One region of the Nocardioides sp. Leaf374 genome, then DNA from elsewhere that is predicted to be linked to it. Evidence: riboswitches for the same ligand, from Rfam matches in the RefSeq annotation. Region 1 holds a riboswitch; the other holds the start of a gene.
What was found. Region 1 has a riboswitch for cobalamin ahead of LPA27_RS09455 (magnesium chelatase subunit D family protein). Riboswitches for the same ligand answer to the same signal wherever they lie in the genome.
Positions count from the first base shown of each region.

Region 1 (10,439 bases):
GGGCTCCCCGTCCCGGCGTCGCAGCCGGGTGACGGGCTCGGGGGCCGCGGCGGGGTGGGGGCAGTCGCGGCGGCGGTGGAAGTCGATCACCGCGGCACCGCCGTGGGTGGCGTGGTGAGCGTGGCGAGCGCGGCGAGCAGCCGGTCGCTGACCGCGGGCGAGCGCACCGCGACCCGGACCCAGGCGTCGTCGAGGCCGGGGAAGGTGTCGGCCCGGCGTACGGCGATCCCGCGCTCGCGCAGCCGTCCGTGGGCGCCGTGGCCGGCGTGCACGAGCACGAAGGAGGCCGCGGAGGCGACGTGGTCGACGCCGAGGTCGGCCAGGCCGCGCTCGAGGTGCTCGCGGTGGGCGACGACCTCGCGGGCGCGCCGGGCGCCCTCGGCGACCGCGGCGGGGGTGGAGCAGGCGGTCATCGCGGCGGCGGCCGTGGTGGAGACCGACCACGGCACCTGGCCGCGGCGCAGGGCGGCCACCGAGCGGCGCGAGGCCAGCAGGTAGCCCGCGCGCACGCCGGGGACGCCCCAGTGCTTGGTGAGGCTGCGCACGACCACCAGGCCCGGGGCGCGCAGCCCGGCCACCGACGCGGTCTCGCCGGGCACGGCGTCCATGAAGGCCTCGTCGACCAGCACCACCCGCCCCGGGCGCAGCAGTTCCCGCACGGCCTCGGCCGGGTGGAGGACCCCGGTGGGGTTGGTCGGGTTGCCCAGCACCACGAGGTCGGCGTCGTCGGGCACCGCGGCCGGGTCGAGCACGAACGGCTCCGGCAGCAGCACCGGCGTGACGTCGTGACCGGCCTGCTCCAGCGCCGCGTGGGGCTCGGTGAACTGCGGGTGGACCACCACCGGGCGGCGCCACGCGCGCCAGCGTGCGACGAGGGAGAAGGCCTCGGCCGCGCCGGCGGTGGCCAGCACCTCCTCGGCCGGCCGGTTGTGGCGCCGGGCCAGCGCGGCCTCCGCCGCGGTGGGGCTGGGGTAGTCGCCCGAGGCGTCCACGGCGGCGTGGAGCGCGGAGTCGAGCCACGCCGGGCGGGGGCCGTCGTGGACGTTGACGGCCAGGTCGAGCAGCCCGCTGCCGCGCACCTCGGCGTCGCCGTGGTGGCGCAGCGGGTCGACGGGCGGGCCGGCTTCAGTCACGGGCCAGGTCACGGGCCAGGTCACGGGCCCGGGCGTGCACCGCGTCGGCGAAGCGCTGGGCGAGGTGGGGGTGACCGGCCCAGTGGGTGTGCAGGTAGGAGGCGTGCAGGCTGGCGGTGCCGAAGCCGACCGCCTCGCCGTCGACCTCCCAGGTGGCGGTCTCGCCCCTCACCGGCTCGACGTGGGTGCGGTGGAACTCGTGTCCGGTGACCTGCTCCCCGCGCCGGGTGAGCAGGCTGTCGCCGACCGCGGTCGCCACGGGGTAGCGCATGGTGAGCCGCGGCGTCATCTCCGCGGTGGCCGGCAGCGCCCCCACCATCGGCGCCCCGTCGAGGGTGTCGCAGAGGTAGAGCAGCCCCGCGCACTCCGCCACCGTCGGCACGCCGTCGAGCACGGCCGCGCGCAGGGCGGCGCGCAGCGCCTCGTTGCCGCCCAGCTCCCCGACGTGGACCTCGGGGAATCCGCCGCCGAGGTAGACCCCCGCCGTGCCGGCGGGCAGCGCGGTGTCGTGCATCGGGTCGAAGCCCACCACCTCGCAGCCGGCCGCGCGCAGCAGCTCCTCGGTCTCGGCGTAGCGGAACGTGAAGGCCCGCCCGCCCGCGACGGCGACGACCGGGCGGCCGGCCCCCTCGGGGCGGCGTACGACGGCCTCCGGCGCCCACGGGTCCTCGGCGAGGTCGGGCGCGGTGGCGGCGAGGGCGAGGACGGCCTCGAGGTCGACGTGGGCGGCGACGTGGTCCGCGAGGTGGTCCAGCGACTCCGCCGAGAGGGCGCGCTCGTCGGCAGGCACGAGGCCGAGGTGGCGCGAGGGCGCGGAGACGCCGGCGTCGCGGGGGATGGTGCCGAGCACGGGCAGGTCGATGCTGGAGCGCACCTCGGCGGCGTGGCGCGGGGAGCCGGCCTGGTTGAGCACGACACCGGCCACGGTGACGGTGGGGTCCCAGGTGGCCATGCCGTGCACGACGGCGCCGATGGAGCGCGAGGAGCGCGAGATGTCGACGACGAGCACGACCGGGGTGCGGGTGAGGGCGGCGACGTGGGCGGTGGAGGAGAAGCCGCGGGTGCCGACCCGGCCGTCGTAGAGGCCCATGACGCCCTCGACGACGGCGACGTCGGCCGGCTCCGGCGTGCGGGCGCCGTGCAGCAGCAGCGGCACGACGAGGTCCTCGCCGACCAGGTGCGGGTCGAGGTTGCGGCCCGGTCGGCCGCAGGCGAGGGCGTGGTAGCCGGGGTCGATGTAGTCGGGGCCGACCTTGTGGCCGCTGACGACGTGACCGGCGCGGCGCAGTGCGGCCATCAGCCCGGTGGAGACCGTGGTCTTGCCCTGGCCGGTGGAGGGGGCGGCGACCACGACGCGCGGGAGCCGGGTCACCACTCGATCCCCTTCTGGCCCTTCTGGCCGCGGTCCATCTGGTGCTTGACCTTGGTCATCTCGGTGACCAGGTCGGCGGCCTCGACCAGCGCCGGGTGGGCGCGGCGGCCGGTGAGCACGACGTACTGCCGACCGGGCCGCTCGCGCAGGGTGGTGACGACGTCGTCGACGTCGACCCAGCCCCACTCCATGGGGTAGGTGAACTCGTCGAGCACGTAGAGGTCGTGGCGCTCCTCGGCCAGGCGCCGCTTGACCTCGGCCCAGCCCTCGGCGGCCTCGGTGGCGTGGTCGGCCTCCGAGCCCTCCTTGCGCGACCACGACCAGCCGGCGCCCATCTTGTGCCACTCCACCGGACCGCCCTCGCCGGTCTGGTCGTGCAGCTCGCCGAGGCGCTCGAGCACGGTCTGCTCCCCGATGCGCCACTTGGCCGACTTCACGAACTGGAAGACCCCGACGTCCCAGCCCTGGTTCCAGGCCCGGATCGCGAGCCCGAAGGCCGCGGTCGACTTCCCCTTGCCGTCGCCGGTGTGCACCATCAGCAGCGGCTGGGTGCGCCGCTGGGCCGTGGTCAGGCCGTCGTCGGGCACGGCCAGCGGCTGCCCCTTCGGCGCCATCAGGCGACCCGCTCGCGCACGGTGGCGGTGAGGGCGCCGGCGCTGACCTCGGCCAGCGGCACGTGCTCGGCGCCCAGGTGGGCGGCCAGGACGCCCCCGAGGCCCAGGCGCATCGGCCCGCTCTCGCAGTCGACGACCAGGGCGGCCTGGCCGGCGGCGGCGAGCGCGGCGGCGGCGTGGCGGGAGCGGGCGACGGCGTCGGCCCCGGCGGTGGCGCGGCCGTCGGTCACCACGACGAGCAGGGAGCGGCGGCGCGGGTCGCGCAGCCGCTCGGTGGCCAGGGTCCGGGCGGCCTCCTCGAGGCCCTCGGCGAGCGGGGTGCGTCCGCCGCCGGGCAGCACCTCGAGCCGGGCGGCGGCCACGTCGACCGAGCGGGTCGGCGGCAGGGTCAGCTCGGCGCCGGCCCCGCGGAAGGTGACCAGCCCGACCTTGTCGCGGCGCCGGTAGGCGTCGAGCAGCAGGCTGAGGATCGCGGCCTTCACCTGCTCCATGCGGCGCCGCGCGGCCATGGAGCCGGAGGCGTCGACGCAGAAGAGCACGAGGTTGGACTCCTGGCCCTCCCGCACCGCCACGCGCAGGTCGTCGGCGTCGAGCAGCAGCCGTCCGCCGGCGCCCGGCGCGCGCCCGCGCAGCGCCTGGTGGGGCACGGCCGCGCGCACGGTCTCGGCGAGGTGGATCGCACCGGTGCGGCCCGGCCGCGCGCCGACGCGGCGTCCGGTGTCGGTCTCGGCCCGGCTGCGGCGTCCGCTCTCCCCGCGGCCGGTGCCGCGCACCGTGAACAGCCGCGCCCGGTACGTCGCGCCCGCCGCCACCGTCGTGCCCGCCCCCGCGGGGGACGGGGTCGGCTGCGGGGTCGGCTGCGGGGTCGGCTCCTCGGTCGCCTCCGCGGTCGGGTCGGGGCGGCCGGGGGCGTCGTCGTCCCCGGGCGCCGACTCGGGCTGCCCAGGCTGCTCGGGCTGCCCGGGCTGCTCGCCCGGTCCTCGGTCCGGCCCGTCCTCGGGTCCCTCACCCGGCCCGTCGGGGTCGTCCTCAGGCCCCTCGTCGGGCTCGGGGCCGAGCACGTCGTCGAGGAGGTCCTCGTCGAGGCCGGGGGCGTCGAAGGGGTTGCGGCGACGGCGGTGGGGGAGGGCGAGCCGGGCGGCGGCGCGCACGTCCTCGACGGTGACGCGGGTCCGGCCGTGCCAGGCGGCGTGGGCCACCGCGGTGCGGGCGGTGACGAGGTCGGCGCGCAGGCCGTCGACCTCGAAGGCCGCGCAGAGCTCGGCGACCTTGAGCAGCACGTCGTCGTCGAGCACGACGTCGGGCAGCAGGGCCTGGGCGGCCGCGACGCGGCGGGTGAGGTCGGACTCGGCGGCGGCCCACCGCCGCGCGAAGGCCTCGGGGTCGGCGTCGTGGGCCATCCGGCGTCGCACGACCTCGACGCGCAGCGCCGGGTCGCGGGGGGCGGCCACCTCCACGGTGAGCCCGAAGCGGTCGAGCAGCTGCGGGCGCAGCTCGCCCTCCTCGGGGTTCATGGTGCCCACGAGCACGAAGCGGGCGGCGTGGGTCACCGAGACCCCGTCGCGCTCCACGGTGGCGCGGCCCGTGGCGGCGGCGTCGAGCAGCACGTCGACGAGGTGGTCGTGGAGCAGGTTGACCTCGTCGACGTAGAGGATGCCGCGGTGGGCGCGGGCGAGCAGGCCCGGCTCGTACTCCGCGGCGCCGTGCGCGAGGGCCTTCTCCAGGTGCAGCGAGCCGAGCACGCGGTCCTCGGTGGCGCCGACCGGCAGCTCGACGAGCCTGACCGGCCGCTGCTCGGTCGGGGCGTCGGGCCGCTCGGCGGGGTCGGTGGAGAAGGCGTCGCCCGCGACCACCTCGATCGGCGGCAGCACGCCGACGAGACCGCGCACGATCGTGGACTTGGCCGTGCCCTTCTCGCCGCGCACGAGGACGCCGCCGATCTCGGGCGAGATCGCGCTCAGCACGAGCGCGAGCGACATGTCGGCGGAGCCGACGACGGCAGAGAAGGGGTAGTGCTGTGGCATGAGAGGCTCCCGCTCGTCCGCCATCGGAAAGGAACCCCGAGGCCGGTCTTCGGACTTCCCGGGTCGACGCTCGCGCATCGCCCGGGTCACCGCAGCGGGCCTGTGCCGGACTCTCACCGGCTTCCCAGATTCTCCCGTCGGTCTCGCGACCTCGGGGCACCTCGGAGCTGTGGCGGTCACGATAGCGTCACGCAGCGTGCCCCCCGACCTGTCCCCCCTCGACGGCCCCCCGCACGCCTCCGAGCGGGGAGCGGCACCGCGGCGCGTCGACATCGTCGGCATCGGCGCCGACGGCTGGTCCTCGCTCGCCGAGGCCTCCCGCGCGCTGGTGGGCGAGGCGTCCGTGGTGCTCGGCAGCGCCCGGCAGCTGGCCCTCCTGCCCGTCGTCGAGGGCCAGCGCCGCCGGCCGTGGGGCCGGCCCTTCGGCGACTCCCTGCTCCGCACCCTGGCCGCCCACGCCGACGACGAGGTCGTGGTGCTCGCCTCCGGCGACCCCACCGTCTCCGGCATCGCCTCCACCCTGCGCGCCCTGGTGCCGCGCGAGCGGCTCGTCGTGCACCCGGCGGTGTCCTCGCTGGCGCTGGCCCGGGCCCGGATGCACTGGTCCGCCGAGGAGTGCGAGGCGCTCACCCTGGTCGGGCGCGACACCGACCGGCTGCGCCGCCACCTCGCGCCCGGTGTGCGCCTGCTCCTGCTGACCTCCGACGCCGGCACCCCCGCGACCGTGGCGGCCCTGCTCGTCGAGGAGGGGTACGCCGCGAGCGCCCTCACCGTGCTCGGCGACCTCGGCGCGGCCCACGAGTCGCGCCTGGAGGCCGCCGCCGGCGGCTGGGCCGACGTCGCCGCCGCCGACGTGCCCGCCCTGCACGTGCTCGCCCTCGAGGTGCGCCCCACCGGCGGCGACGTGACGCCGACGGGCTCGTGGACCACCGGACTGCCCGACGACGCCTTCGAGCACGACGGCCAGCTGACCAAGCGCGACCTGCGCGCGAGCGCCCTGTCCCGCCTGGCCCCCCGGCCCCACGAGGTGCTCTGGGACGTCGGCGCCGGCGCCGGCTCGATCGGCATCGAGTGGCTGCGCGCCCACCCCTCGCTCCAGGCCTGGGCCTTCGAGGCCGACCCCGGTCGCGCCGAGCGGGTGCGGCGCAACGCCCGCCGTCTCGGCGTGCCCCACCTGCAGGTGCGCGAGGGCCGGGCGCCCGCGGTGCTGGAGCGGCAGCCCAGCCCGCACGCCGTCTTCGTCGGCGGCGGCGCCACCGCGCCGGGCCTGCTCGAGCACTGCCGCGCCGCGCTGCGACCCGGTGGCCGGCTCGTGGTGCACGGCGTCACGCTCGAGACCGAGCAGCTGCTCGCCGCCGCCTACGCCGAGCACGGGGGCGAGCTGACCCGTCACGGCGTCGAGACCGCCGCCCCGATCGGCACCTTCACCGGCTGGACCCCCGCCCGCGCCGTCACCCAGTGGGCCTGGACCGCCCCGCCCGACCACCCGACCCGCTGGCCGGGCGACCCCGACTGGAGCACCCCGTGAGCCCCGAGACCCCGCCGACGCCCCGGACCACCACCCCGATGACCACCCCGATCACCACCCCGACCGTCCGCTTCGTCGGGGCCGGCCCCGGCGCCGCCGACCTGCTGACCCTGCGTGCGGCGCGCATGCTGGCCGAGGCCGACGTGGTGCTCTACCCCGGCACCTACCTCGACGCCGAGGTGCTCGGCCACTGCCGCCCGCAGGCGCGCCTGGTCGACACCCAGGGCCTCGACCTCGACGCGATGGTCGAGGTGATGCGCGCGGCCCACGAGGCGGGGACGCAGGTCGTGCGGCTCACCAGCGGCGACCCGTCGCTCTACTCCGCCCTCGCCGAGCAGACCCGCCGGCTCGACGCCGCCGGCGTCACCTGGGACGTCACCCCCGGCGTGCCCTCCTACGCCGCCGCGGCGGCCCTGGTCGGCCGCGAGCTCACCGTGCCGCTCGTGGCGCAGTCGGTGGTGCTCACCCGCGTGCAGGCCCGCTCCACCGCGATGCCGGAGGGGGAGTCGCTGGCCGCCTACGCCGCCACCGGCGCCACCATGGCGCTGCACCTGGCCGTCACCCGCACCCGCGAGACCATGGCCGAGCTCGCCGGCCACTACGGCGCCGACTGCCCCGTGGCCGTCGTCTTCCGGGCCAGCCAGCCCGGCGAGCTGGTCCTGCGCGGCACCGTCGCCGACATCGCCGAGCAGGTCGAGGCGGCCGGGCTGCGCCAGGCCGCGGTCATCCTCGTCGGCCGCGCCCTGGCCCGCGACACCGACGCCTCGGGGGAGTCGTGGCTCTACTCCGCCACCCGCCCCCGCTCCTGACCCGGCCCCGACTCAGCCCTCGCCGCGGTCCGGCACCGAGCGGGAGGTCCACACCCGACCCGACGAGGTGACCCGGGTCTGGGCGCAGCCCACGATCAGCAGGCACTTCATGTCGATCGAGGCGGCGTCGAGCTCGGCCAGGGTCGTGACGTGCAGCGACTCCTCGGCGCGCCCCACGTCGCGCCCCACGACGACCACAGTGTCGGCGGGCAGCACCTCCAGCAGCGTCTTCTGGGCCCGCACCACCTGCTCGGTGCGCGAGCGCGACGCGGGGTTGTAGACCGCGAGCACCAGGTCGGCCTCGGCCACGGCCCGCAGCCGCCGCTCCACCACGGCCCACGGCTTGAGCCGGTCCGAGAGGCTCATCACCGCGAAGTCGCCGCCGATCGGCGCTCCGGCCCGCGCGGCCACGGCCTGCACGGCGCTGACGCCGGGCAGCACCCGCACCGGCACACCGGCCAGGTCCTCGCGCCCCTCGGCGCCCGCGGCCTCCGCGGCCTCGTGCACCGCGGTGGCCATGCCGAAGACCCCGGCGTCGCCGCCGGAGACCACCGCGACCCGCTCGCCGCGCGCGGCCAGCTCGAGGGCCAGGCGGGCCCGGTCGATCTCGACGCTGTTGCCCGAGGCGTGGCGGGTCAGCCCGGCGCGCTGCGGCACGCGGTCGACGTAGGGCGCGTAGCCCACCACGTGGTCGACCTCGGCCAGCGCCGCGCTCACCTCGGCGGTCAGCCACCGGTCGGGCCCGGGCCCCAGCCCCACCACCAGCAGCTCCGCGGCCTCGGTGGCCGCCGGGACCCGCGCTGCGGCCGACACAACCGGCAGCTCGGTGTCGCGGGTGCGGCGTCCGTGGCGGCTGTCGCCGGCCACGACGACCAGCGAGAAGTACGGCACCGTCGCGGCATCGACGTCGGCCACCGGCAGCCAGCGCTGCGCGGGCATCGAGGCGCGCTCGACGTAGACCGCGTGCTCCAGGCGCCCGGCCGCCGCCAGCGCGCGGCGCACGGCGGGGAAGGTGCGGCCCAGCTTCATGATGATCGCGCCGTCGGTGTCGGCCAGGCGACGCGCGAGCTCGGGCTCGGGCAGCGTGCCGGGCAGCACCGTGAGCACGTCGGTCTGGCGCACCAGCGGCGAGGCCACCGCCGCGGCGGCCGCGGCGAAGGCGGGCACCCCCGGCACGACCTCGGTCTCGAAGCGCTCGGCCAGCCGGTCGTGCATGTACATGTAGGACCCGTAGAACAGCGGGTCGCCCTCCGAGAGCAGCACGACGTCGCGACCGGCCTCGAGGTGCGCGGCCAGGCGCTGCGCCGACTCCTCGTAGAACACCGCGAGCGCGCCGGTGTAGCCGCCCGGGTGCTCGGTGGCGCCGGTGGTCACGGGGTAGACCAGCACCTCCTCGACGACGCCGGGCCGCAGCAGGCCCGCCGCCGTACGCCGTGCGTTCGACTCCTTGCCGGGCCCGGCGTGGTAGGCCACGACGTCGGCGTCGCCGATGAGGCGCGCGGCCTTCAGCGTGAGCAGCTCGGGGTCGCCGGGCCCGACGCCGACACCGTGGAAGCGGCCGGTCGCCGGGCTGGTCGCTGGGCTGGTCGCTGGGCTGGTCACTGGGCTGGTCACTGGGCTGGTCACTGGGCTGGTCACTGGGCTGGTCACTGGGCTGGTCACTGGGCTGGTCACTCCGCCTCCTGGGCCAGGGCGTTGACGGCGGCCGAGGCCATCGCCGAGCCGCCGCGGCGACCCCGCACGGTCGCGAAGGGCACGTCGATCCCGTGGTCGGCGGCCAGCGAGGCCAGCGCCTGCTTCGACTCCGCGGCGCCGATGAAGCCCACCGGGCAGCCCACGACCGCAGCCGGTCGCGGGGCGCCCTCGATGAGCATCTCCATCAGGTGGAAGAGCGCGGTGGGGGCGTTGCCGATCGCGACGACCGCGCCCTCGAGGTGGGGCTCCCACAGCGACACCGCGGCCGCGCTGCGGGTGGTGCCCCAGTCGTGGGCCAGGGCGGGCACCCGCTCGTCGGTGAGGAAGCAGCGGACCTCGTTGCCGGCCGGCAGCCGCCCCGCGGTGATGCCCATGGCCACCATGCGGGCGTCGGTGAGGATCGGGGCGCCGGCGGCCAGCGCCTCGCGCCCGGCCCGGCCGAGGTCGGGGTGGAGCACGAGGTCGGCGGCCAGGTCGACCTGGCCGCTGGCGTGGATCATCCGCACCGCGACCTTCTCGGCCTCCTCGGGCACGCCCGACAGGTCGGCCTCGCGGCGGATGGTGGCGAAGGAGTCGAGGTAGATCTCCGGGCCGAGGGCGACGTAGGGGTAGTGGCGGCCGGGCCGGCGCAGCAGCGTGGTCATCGCGCGGTCTCCTGGGTCGGGGCGGGGGCGAGGTCGGGCACGAGCACGCCACGCCACGGGGTGACCACGAGGTCGGTGCTCGTGCGGCACAGCGCGCGGGCCAGGGCGGGGTCGAGGCGGCCCTCGGGGGCGAGCACGTGGGTGCCGCCCGGCACGCGGCCGGCCGGCAGGGGGTCGGCGGTGACCAGCGCGGCCGGGTCGGGGTCGGTCGGGCGCGCGAGGGGGTGGGCGAGCGGCACGCCGAGACCGGCCAGCTCGTCGACGTGCCAGGGGGCGTCGGGTCCCCCGCCGCGCAGGCGCAGGAAGTCGCGGGCGAGGTCGAGCACGGCCTGCGGCGCCCGGGGCAGGTCGACCACCGCGCCCCAGCCCCGGGCGCCGACGCGCAGCTGGGCCCGGGTGGCGTCGAGGGCGACCAGGCCGAGGTCGGTGGGGGCCTCGTGCAGGTCGCCGCGACCGTCGTCGAGGGTCAGCAGGAAGCGGCCCGGGAGCGCGGTGAGCCCGTCGTCGGCGCGCAGCAGGGAGTCGAGCAGGGCGGCGACGGGCCGCAGGTCGGCGCGCCCGCCGGCCAGGCCCGACTGCGGCGAGACCATGACGTTGCGCACCAGGTCGTGGCTCGGGGC
Region 1 covers NZ_CAKASO010000016.1:5,288-15,726, forward strand. The annotation lists gene LPA27_RS09435 (hypothetical protein) at 1-90, opposite strand, end outside; gene cobC (Rv2231c family pyridoxal phosphate-dependent protein CobC) at 87-1,133, opposite strand; gene LPA27_RS09445 (cobyrinate a,c-diamide synthase) at 1,126-2,505, opposite strand; gene cobO (cob(I)yrinic acid a,c-diamide adenosyltransferase) at 2,502-3,119, opposite strand; gene LPA27_RS09455 (magnesium chelatase subunit D family protein) at 3,119-5,143, opposite strand; cobalamin riboswitch at 5,166-5,322, opposite strand; gene cbiE (precorrin-6y C5,15-methyltransferase (decarboxylating) subunit CbiE) at 5,340-6,671, shown strand; gene cobM (precorrin-4 C(11)-methyltransferase) at 6,710-7,480, shown strand; gene LPA27_RS09470 (precorrin-2 C(20)-methyltransferase) at 7,493-9,082, opposite strand; gene LPA27_RS09475 (precorrin-8X methylmutase) at 9,151-9,819, opposite strand; gene LPA27_RS09480 (nitrite reductase) at 9,816-10,439, opposite strand, start outside.

Region 2 (19,902 bases), on a different contig from region 1:
CCTCGAGGTCCTGGTGTGGAGCCTGCTCGCGCTGGCCGCCCTCCTCGCCGTGCCCGCCGTCGACCGGTGGCAGCGGGCGCACCGCTTCGCGGCCGCGATGGCCGCCGTGGTGGGCACCGTCGCGCTCCGCTTCGTGCTCGTGGGATGGAGCACCGCCTCGCTGCAGGAGTACGCCGTCGCGACGGCCGCCTTCTGCGTCGCGCTGGGGTGGGCCGCCGCCGAGGCGCGGACCCCGGCGCAGCGGGCGGTCGTGGCGGCGTCGGTGGTCGTGGCCCTGGGGGGCTACTTCGGCGAGGACACGACCAGGCAGGTCGTCGCGGTGCTCGGCGTCGCCGCCCTCCTCCTGCGCCGGCCGGTGAGGGTGCCGGCGCCGGTGGCACGGCTACTCGTGCCCGTCGCCCAGGCCTCGCTCTGGATCTACCTGACGCACTGGCAGGTCTACCCGCCCCTGGAGGACGCCGGGCACCCCTGGGCCGCGCTGGTGGCGAGCCTCGTCGTCGGCCTCGCCGCGGCGCGGGTCCACCGGCTCCTCCTGGCCGCCCGCCGGGCGGTCGCGCCCGCCCCCGCCGAGCCGGTGCCCCGGCCGCCGAGGTGAACGGCCCAGGACCCACCGCGCCCAGCCGCACGCTCGTCACGTGGTGGGACTCCCACCAGGTCGCGCTCTACCTCGTCGCGATCCTGGGCGGGGCAGTCCTCGGTCTCGCGGCCCCCCGGGCCGCCCCGTCGCTCGAGCACGCGATCAACCCGGCGCTGGCGCTGCTGCTCTTCGCGACCTTCCTGGGGGTGCCCCTCGTGGAGGTCGGCCGGGCGTTCGGCGACCTCCGCTTCCTCGCAGCGGTGCTGGGCGGCAACTTCCTGGTGGTGCCGCTCCTCGCCTTCGGGCTGTCGCGGTTCGTCGCCGACGACCGGGGGCTGACGCTCGGCGTGCTGCTGGTGCTGCTGACCCCGTGCATCGACTACGTGATCGTCTTCGCCGGCCTGGCCGGTGGCGCCCGGGCCCGGCTGCTGGCGGCGGCGCCCCTGCTGATGCTCGCGCAGGTGCTCCTCCTCCCGGCGTACCTCCTCCTCTTCGCGGGCGGCGACGTCCTCGCGGTCGTGGAGCCCGCGCCGTTCGTGGAGGCCTTCCTCGTCCTGATCGTGGTGCCGCTCGCCGCTGCGGCGCTCGTGCAGGCGCTGGGACGTCACCACCGCTCCGGGCGCGCCGTCGAGCGCGCCACGGCCGGCGCCATGGTGCCGCTGATGATGCTCACGCTGACCGTCGTGATCGGGTCCCAGATCGCCGCGGTCGGCTCCGAGGCGCTGCAGCTGGCCCGCCTGGTGCCCCTCTACGCCGCCTTCGTGGTGCTCGCCGTGCCGGTCGGCCTGGCCGCGAGCCGGTCCGCCGGGCTCGACGTGCCGGGCACGCGTGCGGCCGTCTTCTCCGTGGCGACCCGCAACTCGCTGGTCGTGCTGCCGCTGGCCCTCGCGCTCCCCGAGTCGCTTGCGCTGGCCCCGCTGGCCGTCGTCACCCAGACCATGGTCGAGCTGCTGGCCATGCTGGTCCTCGTGCGGCTGGTCCCCCGGCTCGCGCCGTCGACGCCGACCTGAGGTTCCACCGTCGCGGGCTGGTGCACCCCCACCCGTGGCGCGGCTCGCGGAGCCGGCGCAGGTAACACGACCCTTACGCGTGGCGCCGCGGATCGTCTTCCGCGCGAAACCACCCGGCAACACCGCGGGCGTTGGCTTCTCGCCATGACCCGCACCGCCCACCGCGACGCCCACCGGCACATCGGCCAGCTCCCGGCGTACCGCTTCTACGGCGGCCCACCGATCAGTCCCGACACCACGGCGCTGGAGACCGTGGCCGAGCTCGTCGCGACCCTCGACGCCGAGGGCACCGAGCGCGCGCTGGTGCTGCCCAACTACGGCGTGCCGGACCCCGCGGTGGCCTTCGGGCTCAACCACCTCGCCCTCGAGGCGGCGCAGCGCGACGACCGCGTGCGCTGCGGCCTGTGGGTGAGCCCGCAGCAGAGCGACGCGGCGCGCAACGACGAGGCTCTCGCCCTGGCCCGCGAGGACGGCGTGGTCGCGCTCAAGACCAGCTTCCTGCTGGGCGGGGCGCCCGACGCCCCCGACTGCGCCGAGCAGCTCGACCGGATGTTCACCACCGCCGCCGAGCTCGACCTCGTCGTGCACGTGCACACCTCGCCGGGTGCCGCCTCCGACGTCGACCGGATCAGCCGTCTCGTGGAGAGCTACGGCGACGCCACCAAGATCCACCTCGTGCACCTGGGCGGGGGCATGAGCGGCCACCTCAAGCTCGTCGGCGGCCTCTTCTTCGACTGGATCGAGGCCGGCAAGCAGGTCTACACCGACACCAGCTGGGCCATCGGCTTCGCGCCGGCCTGGCTGGCCCAGGAGATCGAGCGCCGCGGCGTGGGCCACGACCGGGTCCTCTTCGCCACCGACGCCCCCTGGGGCGACTTCGCCGGTGAGCGCGCCCGCCTGGCCGCGGCGGCCGGCGACGGCGCGCTCGCCGACGCCTTCTTCCACGCCAACTTCGACGCCCTCTACGGCACCTGAGACCCCACGGCACCACCCGCACCACCACCACGCACCACCCCAGCCCCGCACCCCAACCGAGGAGCCGCACATGTCCGTGTTCGACGACGAGATCCTGGCCGCGATGGAGAAGTCCCGCTCGGAGATCCCCCACCCCAGCCAGGAGAAGGGCACCAACCTCTACGGCTCGACCAAGCTCTTCCCCGACTACCAGGCCGGCGAGGGACAGTCCTGGCTGACCCTGGTGCACGGCATCCCGCACGAGTCGTCGGTGTCGTTCGTGGCGGTCCTCCAGACCACCCGCGCGCTGCGCAAGGGCTTCGACGCCACCCTCTACTTCTACGGCCCCGGCGCCCTGGCCTGCGCCGACACCCGCGGCTTCCCCACCACCGGCGACGTCGCCTTCCCCGGCAACCAGAACATGAACGACGCCATCAAGACCTTCATCGCCGAGGGCGGCACGGTGCTGTGCTGCCGCTTCGGGATGGCCCTGCACGGCCAGCGCGAGGAGGACCTCATCGAGGGCGTGATCCCCTGCCACCCGCTCGACGTGCAGGACGCCGTCATCCACTTCGCCAACAAGGGCGCCATCATCAACTCCGTCTACAACCTCTGAGCGGCTGACGTCATGACGGCCGACACCCGCGTGGACGTGGCGATCCTGGGCATCCGCCTCGCCGACCCGTCCGACGCCCCGGTCGCGCGCCGCGCGGGCGCCGGCCCCAGCGACGACGGGCACCTGCTGCTCGACGGTGTGGGGGCGGCGGTGCCGCTCAACCCGCGCAGCCCCTACACCGTGAGCGGCGGCAAGCTGCTCCTCGACGGCGCCGACACCGGCATGGGGGTCGAGGCGGTGGCCCGCCCCCGCTTCTACGACCTCCGGACCGCCGACGGCGTCCCCTACGAGCAGATCGCGCGGCTGCACTCCAGCAACGTGCTGGCCACGACCGTCGTCCAGACCTGCGTGCGGTACGCCGAGGCCGAGCGCTGCCGCTTCTGCGCGATCGAGGAGTCGCTGCGCGCCGGCGCGACGGTCGCGGTCAAGACGCCGGCGCAGATCGCCGAGGTGGCCCGCGCCGCCCACGACCTCGACGGCATCACCCAGCTGGTGATGACCACCGGCACCAGCAACGGCCGCGACCGCGGGGCGACCCACCTGGCCCGCTGCGTGCGGGCGGTGCGCGAGGTGCTGCCCGACCTGCCGATCCAGGTGCAGTGCGAGCCGCCGGGCGACCTGGCCTCGCTCCAGGAGCTCCACGACGCCGGCGCCCGCTCCATCGGCATCCACGTGGAGTCCCTCGACGAGGCCGCCCGCCTCGCCTGGATGCCCGGCAAGGGCTCGGTGGCGCTCGCCGACTACCGCGCCGCCTGGGCCGAGGCCGTGCGCGTCTTCGGGTGGAACCAGGTCTCGACCTACCTCCTCGTCGGCCTCGGCGAGGACCCCGACGAGCTCGTCGCCGGGGCGGTGGAGCTCATCGAGATGGGGGTCTACCCCTTCGTCGTGCCCTTCCGCCCGCTGGCGGGCACGCTGGCCGTCGACGTCGACGGAGCCGTCGCCCCGAGGCCCGCCGACGTCTACCGGGTCACCACCGAGGTCGCGGCCGCGCTGCGCGCCCACGGCATGCTGGGCTCCGACCAGGCGGCGGGCTGCGCGGCCTGCGGGGCCTGCTCGGCGCTCGGCTCGTGCTCCTCGGCGGAGGCCGCGTCGTGACCGGCCTGGTCGACGAGGTGGTCCTCACCGGCGCCCGCCGGGCGGCTCCGAGCCTCGACGCCTTCGTCGTGGTGCGCGCCGGGGCCCGCCAGGTCGCGGCCTACCACGCGCTGCGCCGCGAGGTGTTCGTGCGCGAGCAGGGCCTCTTCGACGGCTCCGACCGCGACGACGTCGACGACGACCCGCGCACCGTGGTGCTGGTCGCCGTCGCCACCCACCCCGACGCCGGCGGCGAGGTGCTCGGCGGCGTGCGGCTCCACCCCGCCACCGCCGGGCGCGACCTCGGCTGGTGGCGCGGCTCGCGGCTCGCGGTGGCCTCCGACGCCCGGCTGCTGCTGGGCGTCGGCGCCGCCCTGGTGCGCGCGGCCTGCGCCGCGGCCGAGGCCGCGGGCGCGCTGCGCTTCGACGCCACGGTGCAGGCGCAGAACGAGCCCCTCTTCCGCCGCCTCGGCTGGGTGCCGCGCGAGCGCACCCACCGGCACGGCCACCCCCACGTGGTCGTGGACTGGCCGATCGGGCGGGTGCAGCGGCTGGTCGACGCCACCAAGGCCGCCCTGGGCGGCCTGCTCGACGAGCTGTCGGCCGGGGTGCCGCCCGGGTTCCTGGGCGACGACGGCGCGCCCGTGCCCGGCTCCGACCTCGTCGCCGCCTGCGACGCCGTGCTCCCCTCCATGGTCGAGCGCGACCCCGAGTGGGCCGGCTGGTGCGCCGTGCTGGTCAACCTTAACGACCTCTCCGCCATGGGCGCCGCCCCCGTCGCGCTGCTCGACGCCCTCGGCGCCCGCGACGCCTCCTTCGCCCGCCGCGTCCTGCGCGGGCTCACCGACGCCAGCCGCGCCTGGGGCGTGCCGGTCGTCGGCGGGCACACCCAGCTCGGCGTGCCCGCCGCCCTGTCGGTCACCGCCCTGGGCCGCACCTCGCGCCCCGTCGCCGGCGGCGGCGCCGACCCGGGGCAGACGCTGCGGGTCACCGCCGACCTCGGCGGCGGCTGGCGCCCGGGCTACACCGGGTCGCAGTGGGACTCCTCCAGCCACCGCACCGGCGCGCAGCTGCGGGCCCTGGCCGGGGTCGTGCCCGCGCTGCGGCCCACCGCGGCCAAGGACGTCAGCATGAGCGGCGTGGTCGGCACCACGGGCATGCTCGCCGAGGCCTCCGGCTGCCGTGCGGTGCTCGACGTCGCGGCCGTCCCGACCCCCGAGGGGGCGGCGTACGGCGACTGGCTGACCTGCTTCCCCGGCTTCGCCATGGTCACCGCCGAGGCGGCACCGGCCCGCGCGGCGCTGCCCCCCTTCGTCACCTCCGCCGCCTGCGGCGAGCTCACCTCCGGCGCGGGCGTCGGCCTGCGCTGGCCCGACGGCGTCGTCACCGACGCCGTCACCTCCACCGTCACCGGAATGGGGTCCTCCCGATGAGCACCACGCCCACCACGCCCGGCACGCCCGGCACGCCCGGCACGCCCGGCACGCTCACCGTCGGGGCCGTCAGCGCAGGCTTCGGGCGCGACCTCGACGACAACCTGCGCCAGGTCGGCGACCTGGTGGCGCGGGCTCGCGAGCGCGGCACGTCGCTGCTGGCGCTGCCCGAGGCCTGCCTGGGCGGCTACCTGTCGGTGCTCGGCTCGGGACGCGACGGCACGCACCCCGACGCCCCCGACTCGCTCCCACCCGTGCTCGACGCCGACGGACCCGAGCTGCGCCGCGTGGCCGCGCTCGCCCGCGAGATGACGCTCGTGGTCGGCTTCTGCGAGTCCGACGGCGGCCGACGCTTCAACAGCGCCGCGATCGTCTCCGGCGAGGGGGTGCTCGGCGTGCACCGCAAGGTGCACCAGCCCCTCGGCGAGAGTCTCTACTACGAGGCCGGCGACGTCTTCCGCGCCGTCGACACCGCCGTCGGGCGACTCGGCGCCCTCATCTGCTACGACAAGGCCTTCCCCGAGGCGGCCCGCGGCCTGGCCCTCGACGGCGCCGAGACCGTCGTGTGCATCTCGGCCTGGCCGGCCTCGCGCACAGCCACGGCCGGCGACCTGGCCGACGACCGCTGGAAGCGGCGCTTCGACCTCTTCGACCAGGCCCGGGCGCTGGAGAACCAGGTCCTCTGGGTGGCCTCCAACCAGGCCGGCACCTTCGGGTCGCTGCGCTTCGTCGGCTCGGCCAAGGTCGTCGGACCCGGCGGCGACGTGCTCGCCGCCACCGGCACCACCGAGGGCGTCGCCTACGCCCGGGTCGACGTCGAGGAGCTGCTCGGCACCGCCCGGCGCGCGATGTTCCACCTGCGCGACCGGCGCCCCGACCTCTACGTCGAGCACGAGCGGGTCGCGGCGCATGCCTGAGATGACGGTCTCGGTGCGCTGGCCCGACGGCAGCCTCCAGGACTGCTGGTCGCCCTCGCTGGTCATGCACGACCACCTCGCCCCCGGCGCCCGCTACACCGTCGCCGACTTCGCCCACCGCGCCACGACCGCGCTCGCCGAGGCCGGCGAGCGCGTGCGGCAGCGCTACGGCTTCGCCTGCACCTCGGCCGCCGCCAGCGCCGAGCTGGTGCGGCGCCGAGCCGCCGCGCACCGCCCCGACGACCTCGTCGAGGTCGTGCGGATGTGGCCCCCGCTGCCCGCCGCCGCACCCACCAGCCCCACGACCCCGGAGCGCCCATGACCACCGTGCACACCACCGTCGCCGTCGTCGGCGGCGGCCAGGCCGGGCTCGCGACGAGCTGGTGCCTGACCCGCGACGGGATCGACCACGTCGTGCTCGAGGCCGCCACGGCCGCCCACGAGTGGGCCGACACCCGCTGGGACAACTTCACCCTGGTCACCCCCAACTGGCACTGCCGCCTGCCGGGCTACGCCTACGACGGCCCCGACCCCGACGGGTTCATGACCCGCGACGAGGTCGTGGCCTGGCTCGGGGGCTACGCCGCCACCTTCGACCCGCCGCTGCGCGAGCACACACGGGTCACCGCCCTGCGCCAGGGCGAGGCCGGCGGCTTCGTGCTCGAGAGCACCGGCCCCGACGGGGAGACCACCTGGAGCGCGGAGCACGTGGTCGTGGCCACCGGGGGCTACCACGTGCCGATCGTGCCGCCCTGGGCCGCGGCGCTCGACCCGGGCCTCACCCAGCTGGAGTCGGCCCACTACAAGCGCGCGGCCGACCTGCCCGACGGCGGCGTGCTCGTCGTCGGCAGTGGCCAGTCCGGCACCCAGATCGCCGAGGACCTCCACCTCGAGGGCCGCCAGGTGCACCTCGCCCTCGGCGACGCCCCGCGGGTCGCGCGCACCTACCGCGGCCGCGACTGCATGACCTGGCTGGCCGACATGGGCCTCTACGACACCGCGGTCGCGCAGTACCCCGGAGGCCTCGCGGCCCGGGAGAAGACCAACCACTACGTGACGGGGCGCGACGGCGGCCGCGACCTCGACCTGCGCCTGCTGGCCTCGCAGGGCATGCGGCTCCACGGCCTGCTGGCCGGCGGCCGCGGCACACGCCTGGAGTTCCGCCCGACGCTGACCGCGGCGCTCGACGCCGCGGACGCGACCTACAACTCCATCTGCGCCGACATCGACCGCTGGATCGAGCGCGAGGGGATCGACGCCCCGCCGCCCTCGCGCTACTCCCCCGTGTGGACCCCCGACGCCGACCCGCTCGAGCTCGACCTGGCCGCGGCCGGCGTCACCAGCGTGGTGTGGGCCATCGGCTACCGCCCCGACTACCGGTGGGTCGGCGTCGGCGCCTTCGACGGCAGCGGGCGCCCCACCCACCACCGCGGTGTCACGGCGGTGCCGGGGCTGTCCTTCCTCGGCCTGCCCTGGCTGCACACGTGGGGCTCGGGACGCTTCCTCGGGATCGCCCGCGACGCCGAGCACGTGGCGGCCACCATCCGCGAGTCCGTGGGGGCGCGGCCACAGGTGCGCCGGGTCTCCTAGTGCCGGTCACCATCGGTGCCGTCGCCGCGCACTTCGGGCGCGACCTCGACCGCGCGCTGGCCAAGGTCGAGGGCATCGTCGTGGACGCGCGGGCGGCCGGCTGCGACGTCGTCGTGCTGCCCGACGCCGCCCTCGGCGGCTACCTCGACGACCTGCGCACCCCCTCCGGCCCGCCGCCCGCGCTGCTCCCCGACTCCGAGGAGCTGCGGCGGGTGGCCCGGATCGCCGGCGACACGGTGGTCTGCCTGGGGTACGCCGAGGCCGCCGACGACGGCAGCGGACGCATCTACAACGCCGCGGTCTGCCTCACCGGCGACGGCGTGCTCGGCCACCACCGCAAGGTGCACCTTCCGGCCGGCGAGTCGCGCGTCTACGTCCCCGGCGACGCCTTCCGCGCCTTCGACACCCCGGTCGGTCGCCTCGGCCTGCTCATCGACTACGACAAGACCTTCCCCGAGGCGGCACGCGCGATGGCGCTCGACGGCGCACGTGTCCTGGCCTGCCTCTCGGCCTGGCCCGCCTCGGTGACCGACCGCGCCGAGCGGCTCGTGCACGACCGGCAGGCCCGCCTCTTCGACCTCTACGACTGCGCCCGGGCCGCGGAGAACCAGGTCGTCTGGGCCTCCTCCAACCAGACCGGCTCCCTGGGCTCGCTGCGCTTCCTGGGTCAGGCCAAGGTGGTGGGCCCGGGCGGCGACGTGCTCGCGCGCACCTCGACCAAGGGCGGGCTGGCCGTCGCGACGGTCGACGTCGACGGCGAGGTCGCCCGGGCCCGCCGCACGCTGCACCACCTCGACGAGCTCAGCCGCTCGGCCTATGCCCCGGGGAGGCACCCATGAGGATCGCCCTGCTGACCTACTCCACCAAGCCCCGCGGCGGGGTCGTGCACACCCTCGCGCTGGCCGAGGCGCTGGCGGGCCTCGACGGGCTCGACGTGCACCTGTGGACCCTCGGCCGCGGGGGTGACACCGCGTTCTTCCGCCCCGTCGACCCGGCGGTCACCGTGCACGCGGTGCCCTTCCCCGACCTCGGCGACGAGGTCGGCCCCCGCATCCTGCGCTCGATCGACACCCTCGACCGGGCCTTCGCCGCCGAGCGCGACGCCTACGACGTGGTCCACGCCCAGGACTGCATCAGCGCCAACGCCGCCATGCGCTCGGGGCCGTGCGTGCGCACCGTGCACCACCTCGACACCTTCACCACCCCCGAGCTGGTCGCCTGCCACGAGCGCGCCGTGGTCGAGCCGGTCGCGCGCGTCTGCGTCTCGGCCGCCGTCGCCGCGGAGGTCGAGGCCGGCTGGGGCCTGCCGGCCACCGTCATCGCCAACGGCGTCGACGCCGCCCGCTTCGAGGCCGGCGGGCGCGACACCGAGGGCCGCGCCCGCTGGCGACGGCGGTGCGGTCGCTACGTGCTGGCCCTCGGCGGCATCGAGCCCCGCAAGGGCACCCTCGACCTGCTCGAGGCCTACGCCCTGGCCCGGCGCGAGGTGCCCGACCTTCGCTTCGTGCTCGCCGGCGGCGAGACCCTCTTCGACTACCGCGACTACCGCGCCGCCTTCGACCGCCGCGCGGCCGAGCTGGGCGTGGAGCCCGAGGTGCTCGGCGTGGTCGCCCACGACGCCCTGCCCTCCCTGGTCGCCGAGGCCGCCGCCCTGGGCTTCGTGTCCACCCAGGAGGGCTTCGGCCTGGCCCCGCTCGAGGCCCTCGCCGCCGGGGTGCCCGTCGTGGCGCGCGACCTGCCCGTGCTGCGGGAGGTGCTCGGCGACCACGTCGCGTACGCCGGCACCTCGGACGCGATCGCCGCCGCCCTGCTCGACGCCCTCGCCGCCCCGCCCGACCCCGCCCGCGGCCGGGCCCACAGCCACGGCTTCACCTGGCGGCGCGCCGCAGCGGAGCACCTCGCCTTCTACCGCGCGCTGGGCTGAGCCGCTCAGCGGCGCCGGGCACGCACGACGGCGTCGTGCACCGCCACCTCCCGCCCGTCGGGCACGGTGACGGTGCGGCGCGACTCGGTGGCCGTGACCACCTCCCACCGCGCCGGGTCGAGCCGCGCCACGACGTCGGCGGCGCGCACCGAGGCCTCCGCCGGCGGTCCCGCCTCCTCGCCGTGCCCGTGCCCGTGCCCGTGACCGGAGCCGTGCTGGTGACCCTCGTCGTGGAGGTGACCGACCAGCAGCAGCGTGCCGCCGGGGGCGACCCAGCTGGCGAGACGGTCGTAGAAGTCCAGCTGCGGGGTGGCCGGGTGGGCGTAGTGGGTGGTGACGAGGTCGAAGCGCTCCTCGGGCTCCCAGACCGACAGGTCGGCCTCGACCCACCGGACCCGGTCGGCGACCCCGGCCGCGTCGGCCCGCTCGGCGGCCCGGGCGAGCGCGTCGGCGGCGATGTCGGCGCCGGTCACCCGCCAGCCGGCGCCGGCCAGCCACACCGCCTCCACCCCGGCGCCGCAGCCGGCCTCGAGCGCCGTGCCGGGCTCGAGGTCGCGGGTACCGGCCACGAGGTGGGGGTGGGGCCCACCGGCGGCCATGGCCAGGGCGCGGTCGCCGCGCCAGACGCCCTCCCAGTAGTCCTTGTCGAACGCGTGCGTCACGGGTCTCCCTCCGTGGCCGCCACCGCGGCGGCCGTGGCTCCCGACGATGACGGACCGGACCACCTCTGGCAATCACTGTTGCCGAACGGCAAACTGGCCCGGTGACCCATCCCCGGGAGCAGGCCGAGAGCACCCTCGACGCCGTGGGCCCACGGCTGCGTGCCCTGCGCCAGCACCGCGGCCTCACGCTCGGTGAGCTCGCCGACGAGACCGGCGTGTCCACCAGCACGCTGTCGCGGCTCGAGTCGGGGCTGCGCCGCCCCACCCTCGAGCAGCTGCTGCCCCTGGCCCGCGCCCACGGGGTCACCCTCGACGAGCTCGTCGACGCCCCGGCCACGGGCGACCCCCGGGTGCACCTGCGCCCGGTGGCGACCGGTGACGGCGGCAGCGTGATCGCACTGACCCGACGCCCGGGCGGCATCCAGGCCTACAAGTTCGTGCTACCCACCGGGCGCGACGACGCGCGCCCCACCCTGCGCACCCACGAGGGCCACGACTGGGCCTACGTGCTCGACGGCACGCTGCGCCTCGTGCTCGGCGAGCACGACCTGCGCCTGGGCCCCGGCGAGGCCGTGGAGTTCGACACCCGCACGCCGCACTGGTTCGGGGCGACCTCGGCCGGCCCGGTGGAGTTCCTCAGCCTCATCGGGCGCCAGGGCCAGCGCGCCCACCTGCGCGCGCCCTGAGCCGGGGACTCAGGGCCGCAGGTCGTGGGCGGGCTCGATGCCGGAGGCGGGCAGCAGGTCGACCTCCTCCAGGGCGGCGCGCAGCTGCTCGGCGGCGTCGATGTTCAGCGGGCTGCTGACCCAGGCGGCGTAGGGCAGGTCGAGGAAGCGCTCCTCGCGCACCGCGGGCAGGTCGCGGGTCGCGGGGTTGGCCTGCAGCACGGCGACCTTCTGCTCGAAGCTCTGGCCGGGGTAGTCGACGAAGGCGATGTAGTCGGGCCGGGCGGCCGCCACCCGCTCCCAGGAGACGGTGGTCCAGGTGTCGGCGACGTCCTCGGTGGCGTTGCGGGCACCGGCCGCGTCGATGACGCCCTGCGGCCCGCCGTAGGAGCCGCTGGTGAAGGGCGAGGCGGTGCCGCTGTCGAAGAGGAACACGGTGGGCGTCTTCGCGGCCCGCGGCGCCTGCCGCAGCCGGGCCAGGCGCTCCTCGACGTCGGCGACCCGGGCGGCCGCGTCGTCCTCGTGCCCGGTGAGGCGGCCCAGCGCGGTCAGGTCGGTGCTCAGCGCGGTCCAGGGGTCGACGACGCCGCGGCTCTCGCCGTCGCCCTGGCGGCACGACTCGGTGAGGGTCCACGCCGCGATGCCGCGCTCGGCCAGCCCGTCGGGGGTCAGACCGGCGTCCTCGTCCCACCCGTAGCTCCAGCCGGCGAGCATGAGGTCGGGGCGCTGGAGCAGGACGTTCTCGACCGTGGGGCGGTCCTCGCTGGCCACCGGGAGGTCGGCCACGACGTCCTCGCCGTAGACCCGGGCCAGGGCCTCGGCGTCGTCCTGGAGCCCGCTGATGCCGGCGACGGCGTCGGCCGCGCCCACGGCGAGCACCATCGCGATCATGCCGCCGTCGTAGACGTAGAGCCGCTCGGCCGGGTCGGGGTAGGCGCGCTCCTCCCCGCAGTTCTCGAGCACGAGCGAGGCGCCGGTCGCGCCCGGCGAGCCCGCCGCCGGGCCGGTCGCGGGGCCGGCACCGCACGACGTCGTCAGGGCCAGGACCGCCACGGCGGCGAGCGCGGAGACAGGGCGGACGGCGAGGAGACGGACCGGGATTGGACGGACGGGGAGGGGACGGTGCACGGGGGACCTGCCTTCGGGAGGGAGGAGCGACGGGAGGGCGGCGGGAGGGTGGCGGGAGGGCGGTGGGCCGACGCGGCGGGAGCCGGGTCAGCGCAGGTGGCGGCCGGGGCCGACGACGAGGTGGTGGCGACCCCGCGAGTCGCTGAGGTGGGCGGCGTCGACGCCGAAGACCCGGGCGACGACGTCGCGGGTGAGCACGTCGTGCGGTGCACCCGCGGCGTGGACCCGGCCCTCGTGGAGCACGACCACCTGGTCGGCGTAGGCCGCGGCGAGCGCGAGGTCGTGCAGCGCGGTCAGCACGGTGCGCCCGGAGGCGCGCAGCAGCGCGAGCAGCGCCACCTGATGGCTGACGTCGAGGTGGTTGGTCGGCTCGTCGAGCACGAGCAGCTCGCAGTCCTGCACCAGGCCGCGGGCCAGGCAGACCCGCCGCCGCTCGCCGCCCGAGAGCTGGGCGCAGGGCCGGTCGAGGGCGGCGTCGAGCCCGACCTCGGCGAGGGCGGCGCGGGCGTGGGGCCGGTCGCCGTCGCCGCGCGCCCACGGCCGGTGGTGGGGCAGGCGCCCCAGCGCCACGAACTCCCCCGCGGTCATGTCGGCCGGCGGGCTCTCCTCCTGCGCCACGAACGCCACGACCTGCGCCCGGCGGCGCGCCGGCAGGTCGTGGACCTCGCGGTCGCCGACCAGCACCGCCCCGGTCTCGGGGCGCGTCAGGCCCGCCAGCGTGCGCAGCAGCGTCGTCTTCCCCGAGCCGTTGACGCCGAGCACGGCGGTGGTGCTGCCGGGTGCCAGGTCGAGGTCGACACCGCGCAGCACGACGCGCCCGCCGACCGCGCACGACAGCGCCCGGGCCGTCAGGGCCGGTGCGGGCCGGCCGCTCACGCCCCGCCCCCGAAGTGGTAGCGCCGGCGCCCGAGCAGCAGCAGGAAGACCGGCGCGCCCACGAGGCCGGTGACCACGCTCAGCGGGATCTCCTGCGGGCTCACGACGGTGCGGGCGACCACGTCGACCCACACCAGGAAGACCGCGCCACCGAGCGCGGCCACCGGGAGCATCGCCCGGTGGCCGCCGCCGACGACCAGGCGCGCCAGGTGGGGCACGACGAGGCCGACGAAGCCGATGCCCCCCGAGACCGCCACCAGCACCCCGACGAGGGCGGAGGTGAGGACGAAGAGCGCGATCCGCAGCGCCGCGACCGGCACGCCGACCGCGGCGGCGGTGTCGTCGCCGGTGGCCAGCGCGTCGAGCCAGCCGTGCACGCCGACGACGAGCACCGCCGCCACCAGCACCGCCGCCGCGGGCGCCACCAGCTGCGCCCAGGTCGCGCCCGCGAGCGAGCCGAGCAGCCAGAAGAGCACCGACTCGGTCGCGCGGGGCTCCTCGCCGAGGAAGACCATGAGGCTGGAGACCGACGAGAAGGCCGACGACATCACCACCCCGGTCAGCACCAGCCGCAGCGGGGTCAGGCCGCCCTGGGCCAGCGAGACCCCGAAGACGAGCACCGCCGCGCCGAGCGCCCCGAGCAGGGCGCCCACCGACAGCGCCCACGCCCCGAGCGCGGCGAGCGCACCGAAGGCGATGACCGCCGTCGCCCCGACGCCGGCACCCGCCGAGACCCCGAGCAGGTAGGGGTCGGCCAGCGGGTTGCGCACCAGGGTCTGCATCGCCGTGCCGGCCAGCGCGAGCCCGGCGCCGACCACCGCCGCCATCAGCACGCGCGGGGCGCGCAGCTCCCAGACGATGACGTCGAGCACCGGGTCGGGGCCCGGGCGCCCGTGCAGAACGCGCTCGCGCACCACGTCGACGACCCCGCCCACCGGCAGCCGCTCCGAGCCCAGCGCGAGGGCCACCACGAGCGAGACGGCCAGGGCCGCCAGCAGGCCCAGGTGCAGCGCGAGCCGCGGGCCGCGTCGTACGCCGGGCGGGGGCGGGTCGGCGGCGCGCGCGGGCGCGGTCGGCGGGGCGGGACGGGTCACGGCCACAGCGGGTCTCGCATCTGTCGGGGACCCGAGTCGCGCGGGCCGGCATCGGTCAGGCGAGCCAGCCGGTCTTCGGACTCGAGTTCGTCCCGGTGGGACACCTTCCCAGGCCACGGGCCCAGTGGTGCGTCGTCCCACCAGTCACTCTCACCGCTGCGCGTCAGCTCCGGATTCTCACCGGATTCCCGCACATCGTCAGATGTGTTCTGGCTCGCGGCGAAGTTAGCACGCCGCGGTCGCCCCCGGCGCCGCGCTCACCGGGCCCGGGCGGTCGAGGCCGCGGCGGTGCAGACGGTGTAGCCGAGCTCCCGCGCGGCCGCCTCCACCTGCGCGCGGGTCGAGGCGCTGACCCGGGGCGAGCCGGCGAGGGCGCGCGAGACCGTGGCGGGCGAGACCCCGGCGCGGGCCGCGACGTCGGCCATCGTGGCCGCCCCGGGCCCGGAGCCGCGGCCCGCTCCGTGCGCCAGGTCGGCGGCCGGGGCGAAGCGCTCGTAGCCCACCCGTCGGGCGACGGCGCGCACGTGGTCGCGGGTCGCGGCGCCGACGCCCGGGGCGTCGTTGAGCGCCCGGGAGACCGAGGCCACCGAGACCCGCGCCTCCCGGGCCACGTCGGCCACGGTGACCCGCGCGGGCACGGCTCAGGCCCGGCCGGGGGTGGGGCCGCCGAGGAGCTTGGCCAGCCACTCCAGCTGGGCCGCCTCCTGGTGGAACTGCCCGCCCTCGTGGTCGTTCCAGGGGTAGACGACCAGCTCGCTGGGCCCGCCGTAGGTGTTGCGGGCCGCGTGCACGGTGGAGGGCGGGCAGACGGTGTCCATCAGCGCCACCGACATCAGCGCGGGCGCGCTCGCGCGGCGCCCCAGCACCGCCGCGTCGAAGTGGGCGAGCGTGGCGAAGGCGCGGTCGGCGGCGTCGCGGTGGGAGGCGAGGAAGGCCGCCACCTCGAGGTAGGGGCCGGTCGAGGCGATGGCCACCCCGCGCGGCATGTCGCACAGGAAGGGCACGTCGGCGAGCACGCCGGCCAGTCCGTCGTGCAGGCCCGAGACGGCCAGCGCGATGCCGCCGCCCTGGCTGACGCCGGCGACGACGACCCGGTCGCGGTCGACGCCCGGCAGCGCGACACCGGCGTCGACCGCCAGCACCGCGTCGGTGAAGAGCCGGCGGTAGTAGTGCCGGGCCGGGTCCTCCAGGCCCCGCGTCATGAAGCCCCCGAGGTACGACGGTCCGTGCCCGTGGGGGTCGGGGGTGTCGCCGACCCAGCCGCCGCCGGAGCCCTGGCCGCGGCTGTCGACGTCGAGGGTGGCGTAGCCCGCCAGCGTCCAGTGCGGCACCTGGTGGGGCAGGCCGCGGCCGCCGGTGTAGCCCTGGTAGCGGATGACCAGCGGGAGGTCGCCGCCCACCCCGGCGGGGCGGCGGTACCACGCCCGCACGGGCTCGCCGTCGTAGCCGCTGAGGGTCACGTCGCTCACCTCGACCAGGGGCAGGCGGGCGTCGACGGGCTCGACCCGGGGAGCGCGGGCGCGCGCGCGGGAGGCCTGGAGGGTCTCCTCCCAGAAGGCGGCGAGGCCGGTGGGCTCGGTGACGCTGCCGCGGTAGGCGGCGAGCTCGGCGGCGGGAAGGTCGTACTGGGGCACGGTGGTCCTCGAGGGGTCGGGAACGGGCGCGGACGGGCGTGGACGGGAGGGGCGCGCAGCGGCGGGCGGTCAGCCCTTGACGGCGCCCTGGAGCAGCGCGCGGGAGAACTGGCGCTGGAAGAGCACGAAGACCGCGACGGTGGGCGCCAGGATGAGCAGCGAGCCGGCGGAGAGCAGCACGATGTCGGTGCCGTACTGGCCCTGGAAGGCGCCGAGCGCGCCGGCCATCGTGCGCTTGCTGGGGTCGCTGACCAGGACGATGGCGAGGATGAACTGGTTCCAGGTCCACAGGAAGAGCAGGATCGCCAGCGACGACAGGGCCGGCACGGCCAGCGGCAGGTGGATGTGGCGGAAGGTGCGCCAGGCCCCGGCGCCGTCGACGTAGGCCGCCTCGGAGAGCTCGACCGGCACGGTGAGGAAGTGTGCCCGCATCCAGAAGACCGCGAAGGGCATGTAGAGCGCGATGAGCGGCAGCACGAGCGCGGCGCGGGTGTTGAGCAGCCCGAGCGCCTCGATCTGGTAGTAGAGCGGCGTGATGAGCGACTCGAACGGGATGGTGAGCCCGAGCACGAAGAGCAGGAAGATCCACGACGCGCCGGGCACCTTGAGCGAGGCCAGCCCGTAGCCGGCCAGGCTGGCCAGCACCAGCGCAGCGGGCACGACGCCGGCCACGATGAGCATGCTCGAGACCAGCAGCGGGGTGAGGTCGGCGACGCGGTAGGCGTCGACGAAGTTGTGCCACTGCGGGTCGGCGGGCCAGCTGAGCCCGGTGGGGATGCTGCCCTGCGGCTGGAGCGCGGTGAGCAGCAGGCTGGCGAAGGGCACGAGGGTCAGCACCATGAAGACGACGAGGAGGCCCCGTCCGGCGAGGTCGGCACGGCGGGTCGCGGTCACTGGTCGGCCCTCTGGGTCAGTCGCTGGACGGGGACGATCGTGACGAGCACCAGCACCATGAGCACGACGGCCATGGCCGAGGCCTGGCCGATCTCGCGCTCGGTGAAGGCGAGGCGGTAGATCTCCACCCCGGGCACCATCGTGGAGCGGCCGGGACCGCCCTGGGTCGAGATGTAGATGATGTCGAAGCTGGCCAGCGCCGCGATCATCGTGACCGTGACGCAGACGCCCAGCTCGCGGCGCAGACCGGGCAGGGTGACGTGGCGCAGCTCGCTGAGCCGCCCGGCCCCGTCGATGCGGGCCGCCTCGTACAGCGAGGGGTCGATCTTGCTGATGCCGGTGAGCAGCAGCAGGGTGCACAGGCCGAGCATCACCCAGGAGCCGATGAGCCCCACCGCGGGCAGCGCGGTCTCGAAGTCGGCCAGCCAGGGCCGGGCGACGTCGCCGAGCCCGATCGCGCGGAGCACCTCGTTGGCGATGCCGTCGCTGGAGTAGACCCAGTCCCACACGATGCCGGCGGCCACCAGCGGGATGACCTGCGGGATGAAGAGCACGGTGCGCGAGACGGTCGCGAAGGGACCCGGTCGCAGCCCGTGCATCAGCGAGGCCGCGACCAGGCCGAGCACGACGGGCACGACGGTGAAGAACAGGATCAGCTCGAAGGCGTGCAGCAGCGTCTCTAGCTGGTCGGGGTCGGTGAGCACCCGACGGTAGTTCTCCGCACCCACCCACGTGGCGGGGCCGATGCCGTTCCAGTCGTAGAGCGAGTACTGCACCGAGGTGCCGAGCGGGAAGAGCACGAAGTAGCCGTAGAAGGCCAGGGCCGGCGCGACGAAGGCCAGGTGGCCCCACCGGCGCAGGCCGCCGGGGCGGGGACCGCGCCGGGGTGCGCGGCCCGTGGCGGCCGGGGAGGTCAGGGCCTCCCCAGCCGCCACGGGAGCTGCGGAGACGCTCACGACGACAGCTCGTCCTCGTAGGTCGCCTGGAGCGCCGGGGGGACGTCGGCGCCGCTGGTGCGGCCGTCGAGGAGCGACTGGAGCTCCGGGCGGATCGAGTTGGCGTAGATGCCGGAGGTGGCGTTGGCGATGAAGTCCACCAGCACCCCCGACTCCCCGATGGTCTGGGCGCCGGCGAGGGTCTGGGCGATCAGCGAGTCGGGGTCGACCTCGGGCAGCGGCAGCGAGGCGGGCCCGCCGGGGGCGGCACCGCCCTGCTCGACGACGATCTCGCGGGCGGTCTCGTCGGTGTGGACCCAGTTCAGGAAGTAGGCCATCTCGTCGGCGTGCTCGGCCTTGGCCGGGATCGCGTAGGTGTTGGGGGCGCCCATCGCGACCGGGGCGTTGCCCTCCTCGACGGGGGGCATGAGGAAGAAGCCGACGTCCTCGCCCATCGAGGAGTCGAGGTTGGCCGACTCCCAGTCGCCGTTGAACATGAACAGGCCCTCGCCGTCGACGAAGCGGCCCATCATCGTGGTGTAGTCGAGGCTGTTGGCGTCGGAGGGGAAGTAGCCCTCCTCGGCCCAGCGCCCGATGTAGTCGGCCGCCTCGACGGCGGCCGGGGTGTCGATGGTGGCGCCGGGCTTCTGGTAGGTCCACGCGGCCACCTCGGCCGGGTCGCCCATCTGGTTCAGCAGGGCCTGGAAGGGGAAGGCCACGCCGCCGATGTCGTTGAACTGCACGATCGGCTGCTCGCCGGCGGCCTTGGCCTCGGCCATGGCGTCCTCGAGCTCGTCGATGGTGGCCGGCGGCTCCTCGAGCCCGATCTCCTCGGCGATGCGGGTGTTGTAGTAGACGCCCGTCACCGAGTAGCCCACGCCCATGGCGTAGAGCGAGCCGCTGCCGCGGGTGCCGTCGTCGTCGACCCGGAGCTGCTCGAGCTGCGACTCGGGGAACTCGTCCCAGCCGAAGGCGTCGTAGTAGGGGTCGAGGTCGAGCAGCAGCCCGTCCTTGGCCGCGTCGACGATCGTGGGCAGGCGGATGAGGTCGGGGGCGTCGTCGCTGGCCATGACGCGCGGGGCGTTCTCGGTCAGCGCGGCGAACTGGTCGCTGCGGATGTCGAAGGTGATGTTGGGGTGCTGGCGGGTGAACTCCTCGCTCAGCTCCTCGACCAGCGGGAAGCCGGTCTCGAGGTAGAGGTCCAGGGTCACGTCCTCGTCGGTGAGCTCGGTGCCCACCTCGCGGTCGGGGTCCTGGGTCGCGGTCTCGTTGCCCGACCCCGGCGCGCCGCAGCCGGCCACGGCCAGCACGGAGAGGGTCGCCACGAGGCCGGTGAGCCGGGCGGGGAAGCGGACGGTCGTCCTGGTCACGGGTGCTCCTTCGATCGGGGTGCCGCGGGTGGGACCCGAGTCCGCGACGGCGCCAACCTAAGTGGCGTCCGTCACGCGCGTCAACAACTTCTTGTAAAGCACTTTTATGGAACGATCCAGCCGCTGTGCGGACCCTCGCTGGCCGCTCCGAGGACGCGGCGCCCCCTCACGGGGCGGCGGTGGATGCGCGCTGCACCAGCGAGCAGTCGAGCACCGAGGTCTGGCGCTGCGGGGCGGCTCCCCCGGCGACGGCCGCCGCCATCGCCTGCAGCAGGAGCCGTACGGCGACCTCCCCGGACTCCTCGAAGGGCTGGTGCACCGTGGACAGGTCGGCGGCGTCGGCGACCGGCCCGTCGTCGAAGCCGAGCACGCTCACGTCGTCGGGCACCCGCAGCGCGAGCGCCCGCGCGGCCCGCACGACGCCGAGCGCGAGGTCGTCGAAGTGGGCCATCACCGCCGTCGGCCGCCCGCCCGGTCCCCCGGCCAGCATCCCGGCCGCGACCTGCTCCGCGGCCGCCGCGGTGCCGAGGCAGGAGACCACCTCGAGGG
Region 2 covers NZ_CAKASO010000003.1:101,872-121,773, forward strand. The annotation lists gene LPA27_RS02445 (AMP-binding protein) at 1-595, shown strand, start outside; gene LPA27_RS02450 (bile acid:sodium symporter) at 592-1,587, shown strand; gene LPA27_RS02455 (amidohydrolase family protein) at 1,732-2,562, shown strand; gene LPA27_RS02460 (MSMEG_0572/Sll0783 family nitrogen starvation response protein) at 2,633-3,157, shown strand; gene LPA27_RS02465 (MSMEG_0568 family radical SAM protein) at 3,170-4,252, shown strand; gene LPA27_RS02470 (MSMEG_0567/sll0787 family protein) at 4,249-5,664, shown strand; gene LPA27_RS02475 (carbon-nitrogen hydrolase family protein) at 5,661-6,581, shown strand; gene LPA27_RS02480 (MSMEG_0570 family nitrogen starvation response protein) at 6,574-6,903, shown strand; gene LPA27_RS02485 (MSMEG_0569 family flavin-dependent oxidoreductase) at 6,900-8,171, shown strand; gene LPA27_RS02490 (carbon-nitrogen hydrolase family protein) at 8,171-9,010, shown strand; gene LPA27_RS02495 (MSMEG_0565 family glycosyltransferase) at 9,007-10,095, shown strand; gene LPA27_RS02500 (SAM-dependent methyltransferase) at 10,101-10,757, opposite strand; gene LPA27_RS02505 (helix-turn-helix domain-containing protein) at 10,859-11,443, shown strand; gene LPA27_RS02510 (ABC transporter substrate-binding protein) at 11,453-12,475, opposite strand; gene LPA27_RS02515 (ABC transporter ATP-binding protein) at 12,638-13,426, opposite strand; gene LPA27_RS02520 (FecCD family ABC transporter permease) at 13,423-14,436, opposite strand; cobalamin riboswitch at 14,569-14,749, opposite strand; gene LPA27_RS19335 (helix-turn-helix domain-containing protein) at 14,778-15,131, opposite strand; gene LPA27_RS02530 (acetylxylan esterase) at 15,162-16,154, opposite strand; gene LPA27_RS02535 (carbohydrate ABC transporter permease) at 16,224-17,048, opposite strand; gene LPA27_RS02540 (carbohydrate ABC transporter permease) at 17,045-18,004, opposite strand; gene LPA27_RS02545 (ABC transporter substrate-binding protein) at 18,001-19,353, opposite strand; gene LPA27_RS02550 (LacI family DNA-binding transcriptional regulator) at 19,520-19,902, opposite strand, start outside.
Region 2: linked by a shared signal. The riboswitch ahead of LPA27_RS02520 (FecCD family ABC transporter permease) and the one ahead of LPA27_RS09455 (magnesium chelatase subunit D family protein) in region 1 are both predicted to bind cobalamin.